Regions from separate parts of the Comamonas sp. lk genome, predicted to be linked through region 2. Evidence: riboswitches for the same ligand, from Rfam matches in the RefSeq annotation. Region 2 holds a riboswitch; the other holds the start of a gene.
The links. A riboswitch is a leader RNA that binds a small molecule or an ion and turns the genes downstream of it on or off. The one in region 2 is predicted to bind S-adenosylhomocysteine.
Positions count from the first base shown of each region.

Region 1: another riboswitch for S-adenosylhomocysteine. It lies ahead of ahcY (adenosylhomocysteinase); the one in region 2 lies ahead of metH (methionine synthase).

Region 1 is NZ_UOOB01000001.1:800,636-811,509, forward strand. It holds gene EAO39_RS03635 (sensor histidine kinase KdpD) at 1-1,880, shown strand, start outside; gene EAO39_RS03640 (response regulator) at 1,916-2,617, shown strand; S-adenosyl-L-homocysteine riboswitch at 2,926-3,034, shown strand; gene ahcY (adenosylhomocysteinase) at 3,110-4,540, shown strand; gene EAO39_RS03650 (TlyA family RNA methyltransferase) at 4,753-5,937, shown strand; gene metF (methylenetetrahydrofolate reductase [NAD(P)H]) at 6,006-6,833, shown strand; gene EAO39_RS03660 (septal ring lytic transglycosylase RlpA family protein) at 6,907-7,692, shown strand; gene rlmJ (23S rRNA (adenine(2030)-N(6))-methyltransferase RlmJ) at 7,782-8,648, opposite strand; gene rplM (50S ribosomal protein L13) at 9,002-9,430, shown strand; gene rpsI (30S ribosomal protein S9) at 9,442-9,834, shown strand; gene erpA (iron-sulfur cluster insertion protein ErpA) at 10,059-10,424, shown strand; gene mdtD (multidrug transporter subunit MdtD) at 10,540-10,874, shown strand, end outside.
Region 2 is NZ_UOOB01000001.1:353,085-363,958, forward strand. It holds gene radA (DNA repair protein RadA) at 1-1,377, opposite strand, end outside; tRNA gene EAO39_RS01595 (tRNA-Met) at 1,559-1,635, shown strand; gene EAO39_RS01600 (Glu/Leu/Phe/Val dehydrogenase) at 1,803-3,098, opposite strand; gene EAO39_RS01605 (fumarylacetoacetate hydrolase family protein) at 3,307-4,230, shown strand; gene EAO39_RS01610 (PPK2 family polyphosphate kinase) at 4,351-5,280, opposite strand; gene EAO39_RS01615 (LysR family transcriptional regulator) at 5,376-6,296, opposite strand; gene EAO39_RS01620 (PACE efflux transporter) at 6,389-6,895, shown strand; gene gltS (sodium/glutamate symporter) at 7,010-8,245, opposite strand; S-adenosyl-L-homocysteine riboswitch at 8,654-8,767, shown strand; gene metH (methionine synthase) at 8,802-10,874, shown strand, end outside.

The sequences.
Region 1 (10,874 bases), 450 kb from region 2:
ATGGTGCGCTGGTGCGCCAGGTGGCGCGGCTGGCGCGTCGGCTGGAGGCCGAGTGGGTGGTGGTCTATGTGGACGCGCCCGAGCGCCAGCACCGCCCGCGCCCCGCGCAGGAAGCCGTGCTCAAGACGCTGGCGCTGGCGGCGCGCCTGGGCGCGGATACCGCCACCATTCCCGGTGCCGATGTGGCGCAGGCGCTGGTGGACTTTGCGCGTGAGCGCAACGCCAGCCATCTGGTGCTGGCGCGGGTGCAGCAGCGCCTCAATCGCTGGCTGCCATGGCGGAGGCCCAGCCTGCCTGAGCAGATCGCTTTGCTCAACCCGGGTTTGGACGTGCTGGTGCTGTCGGTCAATAGCTCCAGAAACGAGAGCGTTCCTCCTGAGCCGGTCAGCGCAAACCGTGGTTTTTCCTGGAAGGGATATCTGGGCGTCACGCTGGCCTGTTTTGCTGCAGCCGGTCTGGCAGAACTATTGCTGGAGGTGTTTGACCCGGCCAATGTGGTCATGTTGTTCCTTTTGGTAGTGGTGCTCTCGTCCCTGCGCTGGGGGCGCGGGCCGGGCGCCTGGGCGGCACTGCTGTCGGTGCTGCTCTTCGATTTTTACTTTGTGCCGCCGCGCAACTCCTTCAGCGTCAATGACACGCAGTACATCTTCACTTTCTGTCTGATGCTGGGCGTGGCCCTGGTCTGCGGTCAGCTGATGGCGCGGCTGCGCCGCGAGGCCAGGGTGGCGGCCGAGCGCGAGCGGCGCGCCGGTGCGCTGGCGCGGCTGGCGCGGGATCTGTCGGGTGCGCTCACGCAGGAGCAGGTCACGCAGATTGCTCTGACCACCATCGCCGGCGTGTTCGATGCCCAAGCCGGTCTGCTGCTGCCGGACAGTGAAGAGCAGCTGCATATTGTCAGCGGCAGCGAAGGCGTGATCGACACCAGCGTGGCCCGCTGGAGCATGGAGCATGGCCAGATGGCCGGCCACGGCACCGACACCTTGGCCGCCACTGCGGCGCTGTATGTGCCGCTGATGGCGCCTGTGCGCTCCCGCGGCGTGCTGGCGCTGCAGCTGCGTCAGCCCGAGCGCCTGCGTGTACCCGAGGAACGGCGCCTGCTGGACGCCTGTGCCAGCCAGATCTCCCTGGCGCTGGAGCGCGTGCACTTTGTGCAGGTGGCGCAGCAGACCCAGGTGGCCATGGAAGGCGAGCGCATGCGCAACACCTTGCTGTCTGCCGTGTCGCACGATTTGCGCACCCCGCTGACCGGCATTCTGGGGGCGGCGCAGGCTGCCTTGCCGCATGCGCCTGCCGGCCCTGCGGCGGATATGCTGGTGCAGATACGCAATCAGGCCCAGGCCATGCAGCAGTTGGTGGACAACCTGCTGGCCATGGCACGCCTGCAGCAAGGCGGCGTGCATCTGAAGCGCGAATGGTTGCCGGTGGACGAGTTGGTGGGCAGCGCCCTGCAGCAGATGCGCGAGCGCCTGGCGGCCCATGTGCTGCGCACCGATGTGCCTGTGGATTTGCCGCTGCTGCATATCGATGCCGTGCTGATGGAGCGCGTGCTGGTGAATCTGCTGGACAACGCGGCCAAGTACACGCCGCCGGGCACGCCGATTACCGTGGCTGCGCGGCTGGATGGAGCGGACTGCCTGGTCACCGTGCAGGATGCCGGCCCCGGCTTGCCCGCCCATGTGGAGCCGGTGCAGCTGTTCGAGCCGTTTACACGCGGCGAAACCGAATCTGCCGTCTCCGGCATGGGGCTGGGGCTGACGCTGGCGCAGCGCATTGTGAAAGTGCATGGCGGCAGCCTGCAGGCCGAAACGCTGGAGCCGGGGCCGGGAACCGTGTTCACCATCCGCATGCCCGTGCCGGATCAGCCGGCCATTGATGAATAGCGCCGACAATGCTTTGCCAGATTGAGCTTTGAGACATGAACCACGCAGCCCCCCGCATTTTGCTGATTGAAGACGATGCCAGCATCCGCCGCTTTGTGCGCCTGGCATTGGAAGACGAAGGCTGGCAGGTGTTCGAGGCCGACACCGCCAAGCGCGGCCTGATCGAAGCTGCCAGCCGCCAGCCCGATGCCGTGGTGCTGGATCTGGGACTGCCCGATGCCGATGGCAAAAGCGTGATCAGCGAGCTGCGCGGCTGGAGCCAGCTACCTATCCTGGTGCTTTCGGCGCGCGAGCGTGAGGAAGAAAAAGTGGCGGCCCTTGATGCCGGGGCCGACGACTATCTGAGCAAGCCCTTTGGCATTCCCGAGCTGCTGGCTCGTCTGCGCGTGATGCTGCGTCGCCGCCAGCAATCCACGGCCGGCGACAGGAGCGGCAGCCTGGCCCGTTTTGGCGATGTGACGGTGGATCTGGCAAGTCATGAAGTGCGGCGCGGCGATGCCTTCATTCACCTGACGCCGATTGAATTTCGCCTGCTGGCGGCCTTGATCGCCGGGCACGGCCGGGTGCTGACCCATAGGCAATTGCTGCTGCAGGTCTGGGGGCCTGAATACCTGGACAGGCCCCACTATCTGCGCGTTCACATGGCCAATCTGCGCCAGAAGCTGGAAGTGGACGCGGCCCAGCCCCGCCATCTGTTGACCGAACTGCAAGTGGGCTACCGGATTGTGGGGTTATGAGAGTGTGTTGACGGTCTCCTCGGCGCCGCGCCAGTGTCTTTGCGGGATGAGATGCTAGGCGCGGGTGCGCAGCAAGGCTGTTGCCTTGCAAGCGACCGCAACACCGCAGACCGCCCCTGGCCGGGCGCCCGCAAAGGCACGGGCCCCAAGGGTTGAGGCGCAATCGGGCGATTTCTTCGCGCTGCGGCTGGCTTGCACCCCGGTGCAAGTGGCTCCACATCGCTTCGAACTCATCCCGATTGCGCCTCAACGCGGCTGCGTAGAGATCGTCAACACACTCTCTGTGCCTATACCCTTATAATTGCCGTCCATCCGAGGAGCGTTGCAGCGTTCCCCAGCCGGCCAAGAGCTAGGCACCAGCGGGGCGTGAGGCTCGGATCCTTCGATTTATCGATTCCGCAACGACGCTCACCCACGCTTTCTGTGCGGTGAGATGGCTTATCCCTCTTCTTCCGCTGAACGTGGTTTTTCATTCATTTTTTGGAGAAAACCATGAACGCTGCTGTTCGCTTCAACCCTGCCGATTCGGCCATCACCGACATCACCCTGGCCGACTGGGGTCGCAAGGAAATCCGCATCGCGGAAACCGAAATGCCCGGCCTGATGGCCATCCGCGAAGAATTCGCTGCTGCCCAGCCTCTGAAGGGCGCGCGCATCACCGGCTCGCTGCACATGACCATTCAAACGGCCGTGCTGATCGAGACCCTGAAGGACCTGGGTGCCGACGTGCGCTGGGCTTCGTGCAACATTTTCTCCACCCAGGACCACGCTGCCGCCGCCATCGCTGCCACCGGCACTCCCGTGTACGCCATCAAGGGCGAGTCGCTGGAAGACTACTGGAACTACACCCACAGCATCTTTGAATTCGGCGCCGCCGGCACCGAAAACGAAGGCCCCAACATGATTCTGGACGACGGCGGCGATGCCACCATGCTGTTGCACCTGGGTCAGAAGGCCGAGAAGGATCTGTCCGTGCTGGCCAACCCCGGCAGCGAAGAAGAAAAAATCGTCTTTGCCGCCATCAAGGCCAAGCTGGCTGTTGATGCCACCTGGTACACCCGCAAGTCGGCCCAGATCCTGGGCGTGACCGAAGAGACCACCACCGGCGTGCACCGCCTCAACGATATGTCGGCCAACGGCAGCCTGCTGTTCCGCGCCATCAACGTGAACGACTCGGTGACCAAGTCCAAGTTCGACAACCTGTACGGCTGCCGCGAATCGCTGGTGGATGGCATCAAGCGCGCCACCGACGTGATGATCGCCGGCAAGGTCGCTTGCGTGGCCGGTTACGGCGACGTGGGCAAGGGCTGCGCCCAGGCTCTGCGCGCCTTGAGCGCCCAGGTGTGGGTGACAGAAGTCGATCCCATCAACGCCCTGCAAGCCGCCATGGAAGGCTACAAGGTCGTGACCATGGAATATGCCGCCGACAAGTGCGACATCTTCGTGACCACCACCGGCAACAAGGACATCATTCGCCACGAGCACATGGTGGCCATGAAGGACCAGGCCATCGTCTGCAACATCGGTCACTTCGACAATGAAATCGACGTGGCTTCGATCGAGAAGTACGAGTGGGAAGAAGTCAAGCCCCAGGTGGATCAGATCAAGTTCCCCGACGGCAAGAAGATCACCCTGCTGGCCAAGGGCCGTCTGGTGAACCTGGGTTGCGCCACCGGCCACCCCAGCTTTGTGATGAGCGCTTCGTTTGCCAACCAGACCATCGCCCAGATCGAGCTGTTCACACGCCCTGATGCCTACGAAGTAGGTAAGGTCTATGTGCTGCCCAAGCTGCTGGACGAAAAGGTGGCCCGTCTGCACCTGAAGAAGGTCGGCGCCATGCTGACCGAACTGACCGATGCCCAAGCTGCCTACATCGGTGTGAAGAAGGAAGGCCCTTACAAGCCTGAAACCTACCGCTATTAATTTGCGGTAGCTGCTGCACCGGCTGTTGAAGGCCGGTGCAGGCTCATTTATTTGATAGCTGTCAGCGCTGGATTTTTCTAAATTTCAGATGAATTCAATGCCGATAGTCAATGCAGTCAAGCGTTAGCCGCTGCAAAAAATACAGTACTCAAAGCCCCGCTGCGTGTTGTTGCGCAGTGCCCGGCGCTGGATGTTTCAAAGGAAGCGACGCTATGCGCGCAGATGTTTTTTTGGTGGAAGCCGGTCATGCCTCCACACGCTCCCAGGCCCAGCGCCTGATTGCTTCGGGTGTGGAGTGGCGCTTGACGCCTCTGGCGCCGTGGAAGAAGGTTGCCAAGAACGGTGACGAGATTCCTGCGGGTGCCGAGTTGCAGCTGCTGGACGCGGCCGAGGCCAAATACATCTCGCGCGGCGGCCTGAAGCTGGAAGGCGCTTTGCTGGCCACGGGCCTGAAGGTGGCCGGTCTGCGCTGCCTGGATGTGGGCCAGAGCACGGGCGGTTTTACCGACTGCCTGCTGCAGCAAGGCGCAAGCCAGGTCATAGGCGTGGATGTGGGGCACGGCCAGTTGCATGATCGCCTGCGCGCCGACGAGCGCGTGATCTGCGTGGAAGGGCTGAACGCCCGCGCCATGACGGCCGAGAGCCTGATCGATGCCTGCGAGGAAGTGCTGTCCGAGCGTTGGGAAGAAGACGCCGACGACAACGACACCCAGCCCGTGGCGCCCTATGCCTGGATGCGCAACGGCGGTCTGATCGACGAAGAGTACGACGACAGCGAAGACGCCAAAGAGCAGGACATTGAAAAGTTCAAGCTCGAACGCGCCAGCAAGACCAAGGCCCGCGAAGAAGGCACGATTGCTACCGAGCGCCGCCGCAAGGCCGAGTTTGCCGATGTGAACGTGACGCCAGAATTCGATTTCGTGACCGGCGATGTCTCCTTCATCTCGCTGACCCTGGTGCTGCCAGCCGTCGTACGTCTGCTCAAGCCCAACGGCCATCTGCTGATGCTGGTCAAGCCCCAGTTCGAGCTGCAGCCAGGCCAGGTGGGCAAGGGCGGCATTGTGCGCGATGCGGCCCTGTTCGCCGAAGTCGAGCAGCGCATTCGCGAATGCCTGGACGGCCTGGGCCTGAAGGTGCTCAAGTGGCTGGATTCGCCCATCGAAGGCGGAGACGGCAACCATGAGTTCTTTGTCCATGCCCAGCAAGGTGCCCAGGTGCAAGCGTTGCCTGAAGTGCCTGCCGATGCGGCGCCCGCCAAGCCGGCGGTCAAGCGCGTATCGCGTACCACGCTGCGCGAGCAGCGCAATGAGCGTGTGATCAATCTAGACCCTGAAGCCGACAGCTTCGGCCAGCCCGGACCTGCACGCCCCAAGCAAAAAAAGCGCAACGAACGCTGAACGTTCTTAGCCCAGCGCATTGCACTCGTGATTTGACCCCGTGATTTGATTCAGAGACCAAGACCGCCATGAGTTTTCCGATCAGCTTCGAGTTTTTCCCCACCAAGACGCCCGAGGGCGCGGCCAAGCATGTGGGCGTGCGCCAGGCGCTGTATGCGCGCAAGCCGCAGTTTTGCTCCGTCACCTACGGTGCCGGCGGCTCTACCCAGTCCGGCACTTTCACCATGGTGGGGGATATCCAGAACGAGGGCGTGAGCGCGGCTTCGCACTTTTCCTGTATCGGAGCCACGCATGAGTCGGTGCGCAATGAGTTGAGCGCTCTCAAGGCCATGGGCGTCAAGCGCATCGTGGCCTTGCGCGGCGATCTGCCCAGCGGTTATGGCCTGGGTGGCGAGTTCCACTACGCCAGCGATCTTGTGGCTTTCGTGCGACAGGAATTCGGTGACTGGTTTCATATAGAAGTGGCCGCTTACCCTGAGTTTCACCCGCAATCAAAGTCCCCACGCGCCGATCTGGACGCATTTGTCGCTAAAGTACGGGCTGGCTCAGATTCCGCCATCACGCAATACTTCTACAATGCCGACGCATATTTCCGGTTTGTAGAGTCCGTGAGTGGCATGGGAGTCGATGTTCCGGTCGTACCCGGCATCATGCCTATCACCAGCTCCACACAGCTGATGCGCTTCTCGGACGCCTGCGGCGCCGAGATCCCGCGCTGGATACGCCTGCGTCTGCAGGCCTTCGGAGATGACACTGCCTCCATCCGTTCCTTCGGACTGGACGTGGTGACCCATCTCTGCGAACAACTGCGCAGCCAGGGAGCTCCCGGGCTGCACTTTTATACGATGAACCAGAGCGTCGCCACTCTGGAGATCTGCGACCGACTGGGGCTGTAAGCGCACAACGCAACACGCCCGGCGGTGCAGTCTTGGGCGGCACTCACTTGAGCTAGTCAAGGAGATCCCGTCCATGCACATTCTGTTGTCGCGATGGCGTTGTTGTCAGTGGTGGGTTTTGGGTGCTGCCACGGCCATTCTGGCCGGTTGCGCGCCCACACCCGAGTCCGGTGCCGATAGCGGCCAGACTCAAACCTCCGCGCGTGCCGCGATCAAGGGTGGCAAGCGCACAGGTTCTCCCGGAGTCTCCGAGTCCCTGCCCGACGCTTATGCGCGCAGCCAGTACCGCGACAAAGGCTTGGGCATGCGTGCCAACAAGCCTGCCGATGCGGACCGGGCCGAAACGCCGGAAGACGTCAACAAATATGAGCTGAACCCTCCGCGCGAGAGCGATCAGCAAGGCCAGGCCTCCTGGTATGGCGAGCAGTTCCATGGCCGCAAAACCGCCAGCGGCGAGCGCTTCGATCTCAACGAATTGACGGCAGCCCACAAGACGCTGCCATTCGGTACCCGTGTGTGCGTGCGCAGCGCGGTGACCGGCAAAAGCGTGGTGGTTCGCATCAACGATCGCGGGCCGTTTGCGCCCGGGCGCGTTATCGATTTGAGCAAGGCTGCGGCGCAGGAGCTTGGCATGCTGGGTCTGGGCATCAAACCCGTGGAGCTGTGGCAGCTCGATGCGGATGAGGACGAGTGTCCGGCTCAGCTCAATGCATCGGCAAAGAAGAAGCCGCGCAGCAGCACCGCCAGTGCCAAGGCGAGCAGTGTGGCCAAAAGCAAGCCACGAGCCGTTGCACGCCAGAAAATCACGACCAAGGCCACAGCGTCCAAGGTGGTGGCGGGCAATACGCGACGCAAATAAGCCGGCCGCCGCGCCATTGAGACAGCATCAAAAAAGGGGCTTGCAGCCCCTTTTTCTGTTTTTGACCTCCGGTCAGAGGCCGCTCGGTTTTAGCCGCCGGACTCCAGCGTGAAGGCCGCATTGCCGTCCTGGCCCAGCAGCTTGACCAGCTGCGGCATGGCGGGCTTGAGCTGCTCCTTCAGATTGAAGGGCGGGTTGATCAGGAACATGCCGCTGGCGGGCAGACCGCCACGTTCGGAAGTCTTGTTGCTCTTGACCGTGAGCGTGGCGTGCAGCCAGCTCTTGCCGGCCTTGGTGGCCATGGTTTTGAGGCGCTTGGGCAGATCATGGGCGTCGGGGCGCGGAATGATGGGATACCAGATGGCGTAGGTGCCGGTGGGAAAGCGCTTCATGCTGTCCGTCACCATGTCCAGCACCCGGCCGTAGTCGCTCTTCATTTCATAGCTTGGGTCGCACAGCAGCAGTGCGCGGCGCGATGGCGGGGGCAGGAATTTCTTCACGCCCTCAAATCCGTCCTCGGGCAGCACGGTCACTTGTCGGTGTCTTTCCAGCTGGCCCAGATTGCCCGCCAGGGAGCGCATGTCGGTAGGGTGCAGCTCAAAGGCCTTCAGGCGGTCGTGCGGGCGCAGCAGCGCCTGGGCGATGAAGGGCGAGCCAGGGTAGTTGCGCAGTTTTTCGCCCTGGTTGAAGGAGCGCACCATCTGCATATAGTCCTGCAGCACAGGGGCCAGCTCGGCCTGATTGGCTGCGGCCATGCGCAGCACGCCTTCTTCGGCCTCGCCGCTTTTGTTGGCGTAGTCGCCGTCCAGGCGGTACAGGCCGGCGCCGGCGTGGGTGTCGAGCACCGTCAGCGCAGCCTCCTTTTGCGTGAGGTATTGCACGGTGGCAATCAGGACGGTGTGCTTGAGCACATCGGCATGGTTGCCGGCATGGAAGGCGTGGCGATAACTGAACATAGGTGCTGATGGTAACCAGCCGCGCGACGCTCGTGAAGGCGTGTGGTGAAGGGCGATGCCCTTGGCGGCTGAAAGTTGTATGGGGGCCGAAAAACCGCGGTCAAACCGTTGCTGTGAAGAGGCAAATGGCCTTATTTGCCACAGCCTTTGGACGGAAACGACACGTGCTGCGGTGTTTTTGTATAATTGCGGGCTTCGCAGCGATTTTATGAGTCCCGCGGCGAAGTCTTTGGCTGTACTTGCTATAGCCCTAGAAATACCGCCTAAGAGGCTTCCTTTAAAGGTTTTCCTTTTTGAGAAGAAGCACCGACCGCGGAAAAGGACTCGCCAAACCCTCTTGAAAGAGAAAACTCATGTCTACATTCAGCGCAAAGCCCGCTGAGGTGCAACACGAGTGGTTTGTGATTGACGCCACCGATAAGGTGCTCGGACGTGTCGCCAGCGAAGTGGCACTCCGTCTGCGCGGCAAGCACAAAGCCATTTACACACCTCACGTTGATACCGGTGACTACATCGTCATCATCAATGCATCCAAGATCAAGGTCACTGGTACCAAGAATCTGGACAAGGTGTACTACCGTCACTCCGGTTACCCAGGCGGCATCACTGCCACCAACTTCCGCGATCTGCAGACGAAGTTCCCTGGCCGTGCTCTGGAAAAGGCCGTCAAGGGCATGCTGCCCAAGGGTCCTCTGGGCTACGCCATGATCAAGAAGCTGAAGGTGTACGGCGGTGCTGAACACCCCCATACCGCTCAGCAGCCCAAGGCTCTGGAAATCTAAGGAGACTAGAGATGATTGGTGATTGGAACAATGGTACCGGCCGTCGCAAGTCCAGCGTCGCACGTGTATTTCTGAAGAAGGGCTCCGGCAAGATCTCTGTGAATGGCAAAGACATTCAACAGTACTTCGGCCGCGAAACTTCCATCATGATCGCGAAGCAGCCTCTGGCTCTGACCGAGAACCTGGAAACTTTCGACATCCAGATCAACGTCCACGGTGGCGGTGAATCTGGTCAGGCTGGCGCAGCCCGCCACGGCATCACCCGTGCCCTGATCGACTATGACGCAGCTCTGAAGCCCGTCCTGAGCCAAGCCGGCTTTGTGACTCGCGATGCTCGTGAAGTCGAACGTAAGAAGGTCGGTCTGCGCTCCGCACGCCGCGCCAAGCAGTTCTCGAAGCGTTAATTCGCTTCCACTGCAGGAAGGTCTGTCTGGCTTGCCAGCTGGGCCTTCCCACAAAAAAGCCGCCTCGAACGCAAGTTTTCGGCGGCTTTTTTGTGGGCGTCTCAACGCTCTTGGTGGCGGCTGCAAATGCCCTTACAGGGCCTGTCGACAAAGTGGCAGGGTCTGAATTCCCGAGCCTGTTGCTGTACCATTTCGACTAATCAAGAAAACTACGGAGTGTTGCCATGAGCGCCGTTGCTGAATCCCCCACCACAGAAATGCCCGCCCCCATCGTCTTTACGGACAGCGCTGCCGCCAAGGTGGCCGATCTGATCGCCGAAGAGGGCAACCCCGATCTGAAACTGCGCGTGTTTGTGCAGGGTGGCGGCTGCTCGGGTTTTCAATATGGTTTCACTTTTGATGAAATCACCAACGAAGACGACACCACCATGACCAAGAACGGTGTGTCCCTGCTGATCGATGCCATGAGCTACCAGTACCTGCTGGGCGCCGAGATCGATTACAAGGAAGACCTGCAAGGTGCCCAGTTCGTGATCAAGAACCCGAATGCCACCACTACCTGTGGCTGCGGTTCCAGCTTCTCGGTTTAAGCGCATGGAGGCCGGCGCACCAGCTGCTGCTGCGCTGGTGAACGCACACTTGAAAGCCGCTGCCTGACAGCGGCTTTTTTGCGTCTGATGCATAGGAATTTTCTGGAGAAGGCTGATGGGAGAGATGACTGCGCCCGGCAGTGCGCCGCATAAAGAACGTTTGCTGTGGCTGGTCGCCATAGGCTTTTTCATGCAGTCGCTGGATGCGACCATTCTCAACACAGCCCTGCCGTCCATGGCCGAGGCGCTGGGCGAGAGCCCGTTGAAGATGCAGTCCGTCATCGTGGCTTATGCGCTGACCACGGCCATGCTGATTCCGGCCACGGGCTGGGTGGCGGATCGCTTTGGCACGCGCCGCATATACGGTTGGGCGATTGCCTTGTTTGTCATCGGCTCGGTGCTGTGCGCGCTCTCGCCCAGCCTGCCGTTTCTGATCGCGGCCCGGGTGGT
Region 2 (10,874 bases):
GCCTCTCACGATATTCATGGCTTCGTCCACGCGCTCCACCGCATGAATGGTCAGGCCGGGAATGGCCTTCTTGGGCGCATTGGCCTTGGGGACTACAGCGACAGTGAATCCTAACTTTGCTGCTTCCTTCAGGCGCTCTTGCCCACGTGGCGCGGGGCGCACCTCGCCGGCCAGGCCGACTTCGCCAAAGGCGATAAAGCCCTTGGGCAGCGCTTTGCCACGCAGACTGGAAGTGATCGCCAACATCACCGCCAGATCAGCTGCCGGCTCATTGATGCGCACGCCGCCCACGGCATTGACGAACACATCCTGATCGGCACAGGCCACGCCCGCATGGCGGTTGAGCACGGCCAGCAGCATGGCCAGGCGGTCCTTGTCCAGGCCGACAGACAGCCTGCGGGCCTGCGGGCCGCCTTGATCGACGAGTGCCTGAATTTCCACCAACAGAGGGCGCGTGCCTTCCAGCGTCACCAGCACGCAGCTGCCGGGCACGGGCTCGCTGTGCTGGGAGAGGAAGATGGCGCTGGGGTTGCTCACGCCCTTGAGGCCTTTTTCCGTCATGGCGAAGACGCCAATCTCGTTCACCGCTCCAAAGCGGTTCTTGATGGCGCGCACCAGGCGGAAGTTACTGTGTGTATCGCCCTCGAAGTAGAGCACCGTGTCCACCATATGTTCCAGCACGCGCGGGCCGGCCAGGGCGCCGTCCTTGGTGACGTGGCCTACCAGGATGATGGTGATGCCCGTGGTCTTGGCCGCACGTGTCAGATGCGCAGCGCATTCGCGCACCTGGGCCACCGAGCCGGGTGCGGACGATAGCTGGTCCGAATACACGGTCTGAATCGAGTCGACCACCACCACGGCCGGCTGAGTCGCTTCCACCGTGGCCAGGATTTTCTCCAGCTGAATCTCGGCCAGCACATTGACCTGGCTGTTGTCCAGCCCCAGGCGTCGCGAACGCAGGGCCACCTGGGCACCGCTTTCCTCCCCGGTCACATACAGCGTGGGCAGGCCTATGCGGTGCAAGGCATCCATGGCCTGCAGAAGAAGTGTGGACTTGCCTATGCCAGGGTCTCCGCCAATCAGGACCACGCCGCCTTCCACCACGCCGCCGCCCAGTACCCGGTCCAGTTCCTCGATGCCGCTGGGCGTGCGCGCCACGTCCTGTGCTTCGATGGCCGACAGCGGCGTGACGGGCTGGGCATTGGCCAGGCCTGCGTAGCCCTGGGGCTGGCTCAGCCGGTTCTTGCCGCCCGAAGCCGATTCGGCCACGGTCTCTATCAGCGAGTTCCAGGCGCCGCAGCTAGGGCATTTGCCCAGCCAGCGCGGGCTGGTGCCGCCGCAGGCATTGCAGGTAAACGTGGTTTTTTCTTTGGCCATGGGCGGCCACTATACAGAGCGCAGATTGCCGCTAGCCACTGGTAGGCGGGCGACAAATTTCAGAGCCAATAGCCATAAAAGCAATGAGTTCATATAACCAGTGCGCATGACAAGAGAATATCGGCTACAATCCATCCATCGATACGGCAACGACATAAAGCTGCCAAGTCAGAGAAATTACCGCGCGATGGAGCAGTCTGGTAGCTCGTTGGGCTCATAACCCAAAGGTCGGAGGTTCAAATCCTTCTCGCGCAACCATCAAAAAAGCCTTCTGGAAACAGAAGGCTTTTTTCGTTGTGCACTTCACAGTGGCTAAGTCCCACGCCGATCAGGGCGTGCCGCCTTGCCGCAAAAAAAATCGCCCCTCTTCCGAAGAAACAGGGGCGATGTGCAAAGGGAAGGCGCCAGGCGCCCACCGCTGATGCTTATGGGTACAGACCGCGCATTTCGCGAGCGTGCAGAATGCGCTTGCAAGCCACGATGAAGGTGGCGGTACGCAGCGACACCTTGTTTTCCTGGGCCACTTGCCAGATGCCAGCGAAGGCCTCTTGCATGATGCGCACCAGGCGGGCGTTGATTTCGTCCTCGGTCCAGAAGAAGCTGGAGAAATCCTGCACCCACTCGAAGTAGGACACGGTCACGCCACCGGCGTTGGCAATCACGTCGGGCAGCACCAGCACGCCCTTGTCGGTCAGGATGTCGTCGGCTTCGGGCGTGGTGGGGCCGTTGGCGCCTTCGATCACGATCTTGGCCTTGATCTGAGCGGCGTTGTCCTTGGTGATCTGGCTTTCCAGCGCAGCAGGGATGAGGATCTCGCAATCCACGGCCCAGAAATCCTTGGTATCCATGGCTTCGCCACCGGCAAAGCCGCCCACGCCGCCATTGGCTGCCACGTGCGCCAGCAGAGCCGTCACATCAAAGCCGTTGGCGTTGTAGATGGTGCCGGTATGGTCTTGCACGGCCACGATGTTGGCGCCGGCTTCAGCAAACAGCTTGCCTGCAGTACCGCCCACATTGCCAAAGCCTTGCACGGCCACGCGTGCGCCTTGCAAGGGCAGGCCGGTCAGCTTGGCGGCTTCCACGCCCACGGTGAACACGCCGCGGCCTGTCGCTTCCACGCGACCCAGCGAGCCGCCCAGATCGACCGGCTTGCCGGTTACCACGCCAGTGGAGGTGGCGCCGGTGTTCATGGAGTAGGTGTCCATCATCCAGGCCATGATCTGGCCGTTGGTGTTCACGTCGGGAGCAGGAATGTCCTTGGATGGGCCGATCAGCAGACCGATCTCGCTGGTGTAGCGACGTGTCAGGCGTTCCAGTTCGGAGGTCGAAAGCTTGCGCGGATCGACGCGGATACCACCCTTGGCACCGCCGTAAGGCACGTTCACTGCGGCATTCTTGACCGACATCCAGGCCGACAGCGCCATGACTTCAGACAGCGTCACGTCCTGGTGGAAACGCACGCCGCCCTTGCCGGGGCCGCGGCTCAGATTGTGCTGAACGCGGTAGCCCTCGAAGTGGGCGATGGTGCCGTTGTCCATCTCGATGGGCACGTCGACGATCAGAATGCGCTTGGGGCGCTTGAGGGTCTCGACCCAGCGGGCGAGCGAGCCCAGATAAGGCGTGACGCGATCTACTTGCTGCAGATAGTTGCCCCAGGGGCCGAGGTGCTCGGAATTCAGATAAGAAGGCAGAGCGTGTGCGGAAGAGTCTGTGGCTTGCATGATTTGGGCCTGGTTGACTGAGGTGGAACGGGCCGTTGTGAGGCCTCGCTGTCCGGGATCTACAGTGTGCGCGGGGCTGTGTGGCTTGTCCAAGGCTTGTTGCTTGGGGTCTTATGCATTTAATGCATAACCCTGAAAAACCGTCGATGCTGCCCAGTGTTGGCGGGGGAATGCGCAACCGGGCGCGGAATTTGCCATCATTGCTTCCATGTCTGAAAACAACGATTGCCAAGACGGCTGGTGCGGCCCCGCCCCTTTTGCCAACACCCCGCCCATGGGTTTGGCCCCCGAGTTGCGGGACGTGCAGGATGTGCTGCCCGATTGGGCGCAGCTGGCTCCGGCCCTGCATGAAGATGCCTATGCCACGGCCGATGCGCTGTGGTGGTCACGCAAGCTGGGCGAGAAGATGAGCCTGGGCGCGGATGTGGCAGCACTGATGCGTAGCGAGGAAGATGCACGCGCTGTGCAGTCCGCGCTGGCCGGCGTCTGGGGCTGGTGGCCCGCAGACCGGGCCCCGCGCTACTGGAAGTCCGGCGCTGCCAACCGCCAGACGGCCTTGCTGCATGTGCCCCTGCCCGAGTCCGGCGTGCAGCAAGGCCTGGCCTGGGCTGCCGCCCCGCAAACCGTATTCAATCTGCGTGGTGCAGAGGCGGAAATCGCCTTACGCATAGGCCAGGACATTTCTGCACAGCAAGCTGCCGCCCTGACTCCCGAGAGCGCTCTGGCCCTGGTGGACGGTGTGGCCGTGGCCATTGAATGGGTGGATGTGCGCTGGCGCGACGGCTTGCAGGCGCCGGCCCTGGCCTTGCTGGCCGACGGCCAATGCCATGGCGGTCTGGCGCTGGGCGAATGGCTGCCCGCCACATTGCTGGCGGGCCGGGATTGGGCGCAGCAGGTCTGCACCGTGGCCGTGAACGGTGAGGCGCCCCAGCGTTTTACCGGCACGCATAGCCTGGGTGATCCGGCCTGGTTGCTGCTGGACTGGATGCAGCATGTGGCGCGCCGCTACGGCAGCGTGCCCGCAGGCACGGTGGTGACCACGGGCAGCTGGTGCGGCTGTCTGAAGCTTGACGCGGGGGACCGCCTGACCGTTGCTTTCGAGGGCCTGGGCCAGCTGGGCTGGCAGTTCTAAGCCGGTTTGCTCATAAAACAGAAGCCGCTTGCGCCAATGATTGTTGGATCTTGATGCGAAAACACGCTGCATTCAAATCAAGCTGAGCGCCAGCAGCTTTTGAAATAATAGCAAGCCGCTTCACTTCACCTGGATTTTCTCCAGCGCCGGCGAGCCCGCAGGGTATTGGAGTTCCAGATTGCCCAGCACCTCGCGCAACAAGGTGGCAATCATCAGATTGCGGTGGGTTTTGGAGTCGGCGGGAACAATGGTCCAGGGAGCCCAGGGTGTGTGGGTGGCGGCCAGCAGTTTTTCATAGGCCTGCTGATACTCGTCCCACTGGGCGCGCGCCTTGAGGTCGCTTTCGTCAAACTTCCAGTGTTTGCAGGGGTCGTCCAGCCGCTCTTGCAGGCGCTGGCGCTGCTCGTCCTTGCTGATGTGCAGCATGAACTTGACGACCAGGGTGCCGTTTTCGCTGAGCATGCGCTCGAAGTCGTTGATCTGGGCATAGCGCTGGGCCTGCTGCTCGGGCGTGATCCAGCGGTTGACCACGGGCACCAGCACGTCTTCGTACTGGCTGCGGTTGAACACCACGATCTCGCCCGCGCCCGGCACCTGCTGGTGGATGCGCCACAGATAGTCATGGGCTTTTTCGGCATCGGTGGGCGCTTTCCAGCCCACGGTGTGCACGCCCAGCGGCGTCATCTGGCCGAACACGCCGCGCAGCGTGCCGTCCTTGCCGGCCGCATCCATGCCTTGCAGTATGACCAGCAGCTTGAAGCGCCGGTCGGCATAGAAGATGTTCTGCAGACCATCGAGTTCCCGGGCCAGCGTGCTGACGCTGTCCTTGTCATGCTGCTTGCCCTGGCCGGCCGAAAACGGCTTGGCTCCGGGCTCGAAGCCGGCCAGCTCCACGGCGGGCGGCGCATCGGCATCCTGCTTGCGGCTGTCGCGCGGCACGCCGGGCTGCCATTGCTGCCAGAGCTTGCGCAGGGCTTTGTGCTTGCTCTCGAAAGGATAGACATTCTCGGCAGAGGGCGAGGGCTGTACCGGCTGGCTGGGGGTGGACATAACGCAGCTCCATGAACAAGGTGGATGAAAGCGGTTGCTATGAATAATCTAGCTGTATGTGATTGGTTGGTAATGGCTTCAGGCTGATTTAATGCCTAATTCGGCCGCTGCGGCACTCCCTGCTCGCGCAGCAGCTGCACAAAGCGGCGGGCGGCCAGGCCTTGCGGGCTTTCCTTGGACCAGACCCAGTCCACGAACAGTGTGGTGCCATTGCTCAGGTTTTGCACGGGAATTTCCAGCAGCTGACCGGCGGCAATGCGCGGCTCGACCAGGCCCTTGGGCAGCCAGCCCCAGGCCATGCCCGCGCCAATCAGCGACAGTGCGGCCTGATGGCTGTCGGTGCGCCACAGCTGGCGGGCAAAAACAAAGCGCGGGTCGGTCTGTTGCGGATCGCGGCTGGCCACCAGCACCTGGCGGGTCGCGGCCAACTGTTCCACGCTGAGCCGGGCGCGCTTACCATGCTCGGCCAGCGCCTGCTGCCAGGGGGCGAACTGGGGGGACATCACGGCCAGCAGCGTCTCGCGCCCCATTTCCTGAAAGCCTTCGCGCCCGTCAATGGCCGGGCGTTCAAACACCAGGGCCAGATGGGCGCGGCCTGCGTGCAAAAGCTGCAGGGCATCGGTCTGCGGTGCGGTCAGCACTTCAATCGGCAGGGCGGGAAACTCCTGCACCAGGGCGGCCAGCGTCTCGGTCCAGGGGGTGGAGAGCAGCTCGGGCGCAATCGCCAGCGTCAATCTTTCTTCCAGCCCCTGATGCAAGGCGCTGGCCTGCCAGTTGAGCTGCTGCAGCTGCTCGGCCAGCAGACGGGCCTGCGGCTCCAGCGCCCGGGCGGCAGCCGTGGGCCGGGGTTCGCGCCCGCTGCGGTCGAACAGCTGCAAATCCAGTTCGGCTTCGAGCTGGGCCACGGCCATGCTCACGGCCGAGGGCACGCGCCCCAGCTTGCGGGCGGCAGCGGAAAACGAACCTTCATCGAGCACGGCAAGAAACAGCGGAACCTGGTCGGCAGCGAATGGCATGGCGTTATCTATCAGGAAAATTGAAAGGAGATGACTTTTATCTTCAGTTTTCAGAACATACACTGCGGTCCATGTCTCAACAAGCCTCCGCGATGGCATCCGCTTCTTCTTCTGCCGCTCACACTGTTCATGCTTCTGCCAATGGCGCCGCGCCCACCAAGGCCACTGGTCTGCAAGGCCCCAAGCGTCGCATCATCTATGTCTCTTTGTACGAGGCGATCGCCATCGCCGTCTCCAGCCTGATCTTCATGGCCATCGGCCAGAAGGCCGGCGACTCCAGCGTCATGGCCGTCGCCGCATCGGTGATTGCGATCTGTTGGAACCTGAGCTTCAACCACCTGTTTGAAAAATGGGAAGCACGCCAGGCCGTCAAGGGCCGCTCCGTGCTGCGCCGCGTGGTGCATGCGATTGGCTTTGAGGGCGGCTTGGCGCTGGCCCTCATCCCGCTCATGGCCTGGTGGTTCGACGTCTCGCTGTGGCAGGCGACGGTGATGGAAGCCGGCCTGCTGGTGTTCTTCATGGTCTACACCTTTGCCTTCAACTGGGCGTTTGACCGCCTGTTCGGCCTGCCTGCCTCGGCCCAGAATCTGTCGGCCTGAGTCAAGTAAAAAAATCCAGCTGCAGCGCTTGATGGTCAAGCGCAGGCAGCTATCAAAAAAAGCGTGCACCCTGTCAAGGTGCACGCTTTTTTCGTTGGGGAGCAGTGACAGGAATCAGCGCAACCAGCTGATGAAGCCCTGCAGCAAAAAGGCGTTGATGATGTCGATGAAGAAGGCGCCCACCAGTGGCACGATCAGAAAGGCCTTGTGCGAGGGGCCATACTGGTTGGTCAAGGCCTGCATATTGGCCACGGCCGTGGGCGTGGCACCCATGCCAAAGCCGCAGTGGCCGGCGGCCAGTACGGCGGCGTCGTAGTCTTTGCCCATGACGCGGAAAGTCACCAAGGTGGCGTATGCGGCCAAAAACAAGGTCTGCACCAGCAAAATGACCATCAGCGGTGCGGCGAGATCCGTCAGCTCCCACAGTCTGAGCGACAGCAGGGCAATGGCCAGATAAATCGACAGGGCCGCGCTGCCGAAGACGTCGATGGCCCGGTCAAAGACCTTGATGCCGAACACATAGTCCAGCGCATTGCGAATGATCACGCCGCCGCCCAGGGCCCAGACAAAGGTGGGCAGCTTGATAACGCCCTGGGTCAGCGAGGTCATGAGTTCGGCAAACGCCAGGCAGCCGGCAAACAGCGCCAGGGTTTCCACGGCGGCGTCGGCCGTGATCAGGCGAGGAGCCTTGCTGGAGGATTCGAAATTGGCCACATCGCTGCTCTCGCTCACTGCGGGTTCTTCGGTGCTCAGCTGCTGGGCCTCGGTGCGGGGCTGGGCCAGTTGGCGGCTGGTGATCAGCCGCTTGGCCAGCGGGCCGCCGAGCAGGCCGCCTATGACCAGGCCAAAGGTGGCGCAGGCAATGCCCAGTGCCGTGGCACCGGTGAGGCCGTATTCGTTCTCCAGCATTGCGCCGTAGGCGCCGGCTGTTCCATGGCCTCCGACGAGGGTGATGGAGCCCGCGACCAGGCCCATCAGCGGATCTTGTCCCAGCAAGGTGGCCATGCCCACGCCCACCACGTTCTGCAAAAAGATGAAACCGGCGATCAGCCCCAGAAAGACCAGCAGTGCCGTGCCGCCTTCGCGCAGTTTGGAGAGGTTGGCGCTCAGGCCAATGGAGGAGAAAAACACCAGCATGAAGGCGTCTTGCAGGCTGGACTCAAAACCCAGGGTCAGGCCCGTGGTTTCATGGAGCAGGAAAATCGTTGCCGCTGCCACCAGTCCGCCGGAGACGGGCTCGGGGATGTTGAAGTCGCGCAGAAAGCGGATGTGCCGCGTCATCAGCTTGCCCAGCAGCAGCACCAGCACGGCAAAAATAAGGGTGTAGTACGCGCCAAAGCCGACGTGCATGTAGGTTCTCCAATCGTTGCCTGTCCCTCAACGGCAGGCGGTGATTTTTTGGGGGAAGTCCGGGGCTACGGCTTGAACCGTGCATCGGACTCGCAAAAAAGTGTTCGGGCTGGTTTGGCCAGTGCCTCGAAACAGGACCTGCGCTTTGATGGCGCCAGCATGACAGCCGTCCATGGCGGGTGCAACCGGCATTCATCTGGCATCGGTGTGGTCTAGCGGGCGAATATGCTTGAAACCAGATGGCAGCGTTCGTCGTTGACGATATTCCCTGGGCAAAGTTTGGCGTTTGCGCAAGAAGATGCGGCGCGGCTCCAGGCCCAGGTCGTGCGATGGACGCATGGGGGTTTAAGGCGCATTCACCAGCGCCCATGGTGCAGATCGGCTGCATGGACATAAAATGCAGGGCTTCGCCCCAAGGAGCGCTGCAGCTAGCTGGTTGATGTCCAACCAGTGCGTCAGGCTTGGGGTCAGCAGTTCTGGTCTTGTTACCCAACTGCCTCGCAACAACGGCGCTCACCTGTTATTTCTGATTCTGGTTTTCACACAGGTGAGCATGATGTCTGCTGCAATCCCCGCCACTGCTATTTCTTCCGTGCCCCCCATGCGCCTGTCGGGCCTGGAGCCCGTGTTCATCGGCGAAGACACGCTGTTCGTCAACGTGGGCGAGCGCACCAACGTCACCGGCTCCAAAGCCTTTGCGCGCCTGATTCTCAACGAGCAGTACGAAGAAGCGCTGGCCGTGGCCCGCCAGCAGGTGGAAAACGGCGCTCAGGTGATCGACGTGAACATGGACGAGGCCATGCTGGACAGCAAGGCCGCCATGGTGCGCTTTCTGAACCTGATCGCCTCCGAGCCCGATATCGCCCGCGTGCCCATCATGGTGGACAGCTCCAAGTGGGAGGTGATCGAAGCCGGTCTGCGCTGCATCCAGGGCAAGGGCATCGTCAATTCCATCTCGATGAAAGAGGGCGTTGACGAGTTCAAGAAGCACGCCAAACTCGTCAAGCGCTATGGCGCTGCCGCCGTGGTGATGGCCTTTGACGAGAAAGGCCAGGCCGACACCTTCGAGCGCAAGATCGAGATCTGCGAGCGTGCTTACCGCATCCTGGTGGACGAAGTGGGTTTTGCCCCCGAGGACATCATCTTCGACCCCAATATCTTTGCCGTGGCCACCGGCATCGAAGAGCACAACAACTACGGCGTGGACTTCATCGAAGCCACGCGCTGGATCAAGCAGAACCTGCCGGGTGCCAAGGTGTCCGGCGGCGTGTCCAATGTGAGCTTCTCCTTCCGCGGCAACGACCCGGTGCGCGAAGCGATCCACACCGTGTTCCTGTACCACGCCATCAAGGCCGGCATGGACATGGGCATCGTCAACGCCGGCATGGTGGGCGTGTATGACGACCTGGAGCCGGTGCTGCGCGAGCGCGTGGAAGACGTGGTGCTCAATCGCCGCCCCGACGCCGGCGAGCGTCTGGTGGAAGTGGCCGACAGCGCCAAGAGCGGCGCCAAGGACGAAAGCAAGAAGCTGGAATGGCGCGGCACGCCCGAGCACCCCAGAACCGTGGGTGAGCGCCTGTCGCACGCTCTGGTGCACGGCATCACCGACTTCATCACCGAAGACACGGAAGAGGCTTATCAGGCCATCGTGATCCAGGGTGGCGGCCGTCCGCTGCATGTGATCGAAGGCCCGTTGATGGACGGCATGAACGTGGTCGGCGACCTGTTTGGCGCCGGCAAGATGTTCCTGCCCCAGGTGGTGAAATCGGCCCGCGTGATGAAGCAGGCCGTGGCCCACCTCGTGCCCTATATCGAGGAAGAAAAACGCCAGCAGGAAGCTGCCGGCATGGACGTGAGCAGCCGCGGCAAGATCGTGATCGCCACCGTCAAGGGCGATGTGCACGATATCGGCAAGAACATCGTCACCGTGGTCTTGCAGTGCAACAACTTCGAAGTCATCAACATGGGCGTGATGGTGCCCTGCCACGAAATCCTGGCGCGAGCCAAGGCCGAAGGCGCGGACATCATCGGCCTGTCGGGCCTGATCACGCCCAGCCTGGAAGAGATGCAGTACGTGGCAGGCGAGATGCACAAGGACGACTATTTCCGCATCAAGAAGATTCCGCTGCTGATCGGCGGCGCCACCTGCTCGCGCGTGCACACCGCCGTGAAGATTGCGCCCAAGTACGAAGGCCCGGTGCTGTATGTGCCCGATGCCTCGCGCAGCGTGAGCGTGGCGCAAAGCCTGCTGGGCGAGAACAAGGAGGCCTATCTGCAGGAAGTGCAGGCCGACTACGACAAGGTGCGCACCCAGCACGCCAACAAGAAGAAGACGCCGCTGTGGCCTTTGGAAAAGGCCCGCGCCAATGCCACGCCCGTGGACTTTGCCGCCCACCGGCCCGTGGCACCGCGTGCCCAGGGCCGCCGCGTGTTCAAGAACTTTGACTTGGCCGAGATTGCCCAGTTCATCGACTGGGGTCCGTTCTTCCAGACCTGGGACCTGGCAGGTGCCTATCCCGCCATCCTCGACGACGAAATCGTGGGCGTGGAAGCGCGCAAGGTGCAGGCCGATGCCCAGGCCATGCTCAAGAAAATCATCGAAGGCCGCTGGCTGCAAGCCAATGGCGTG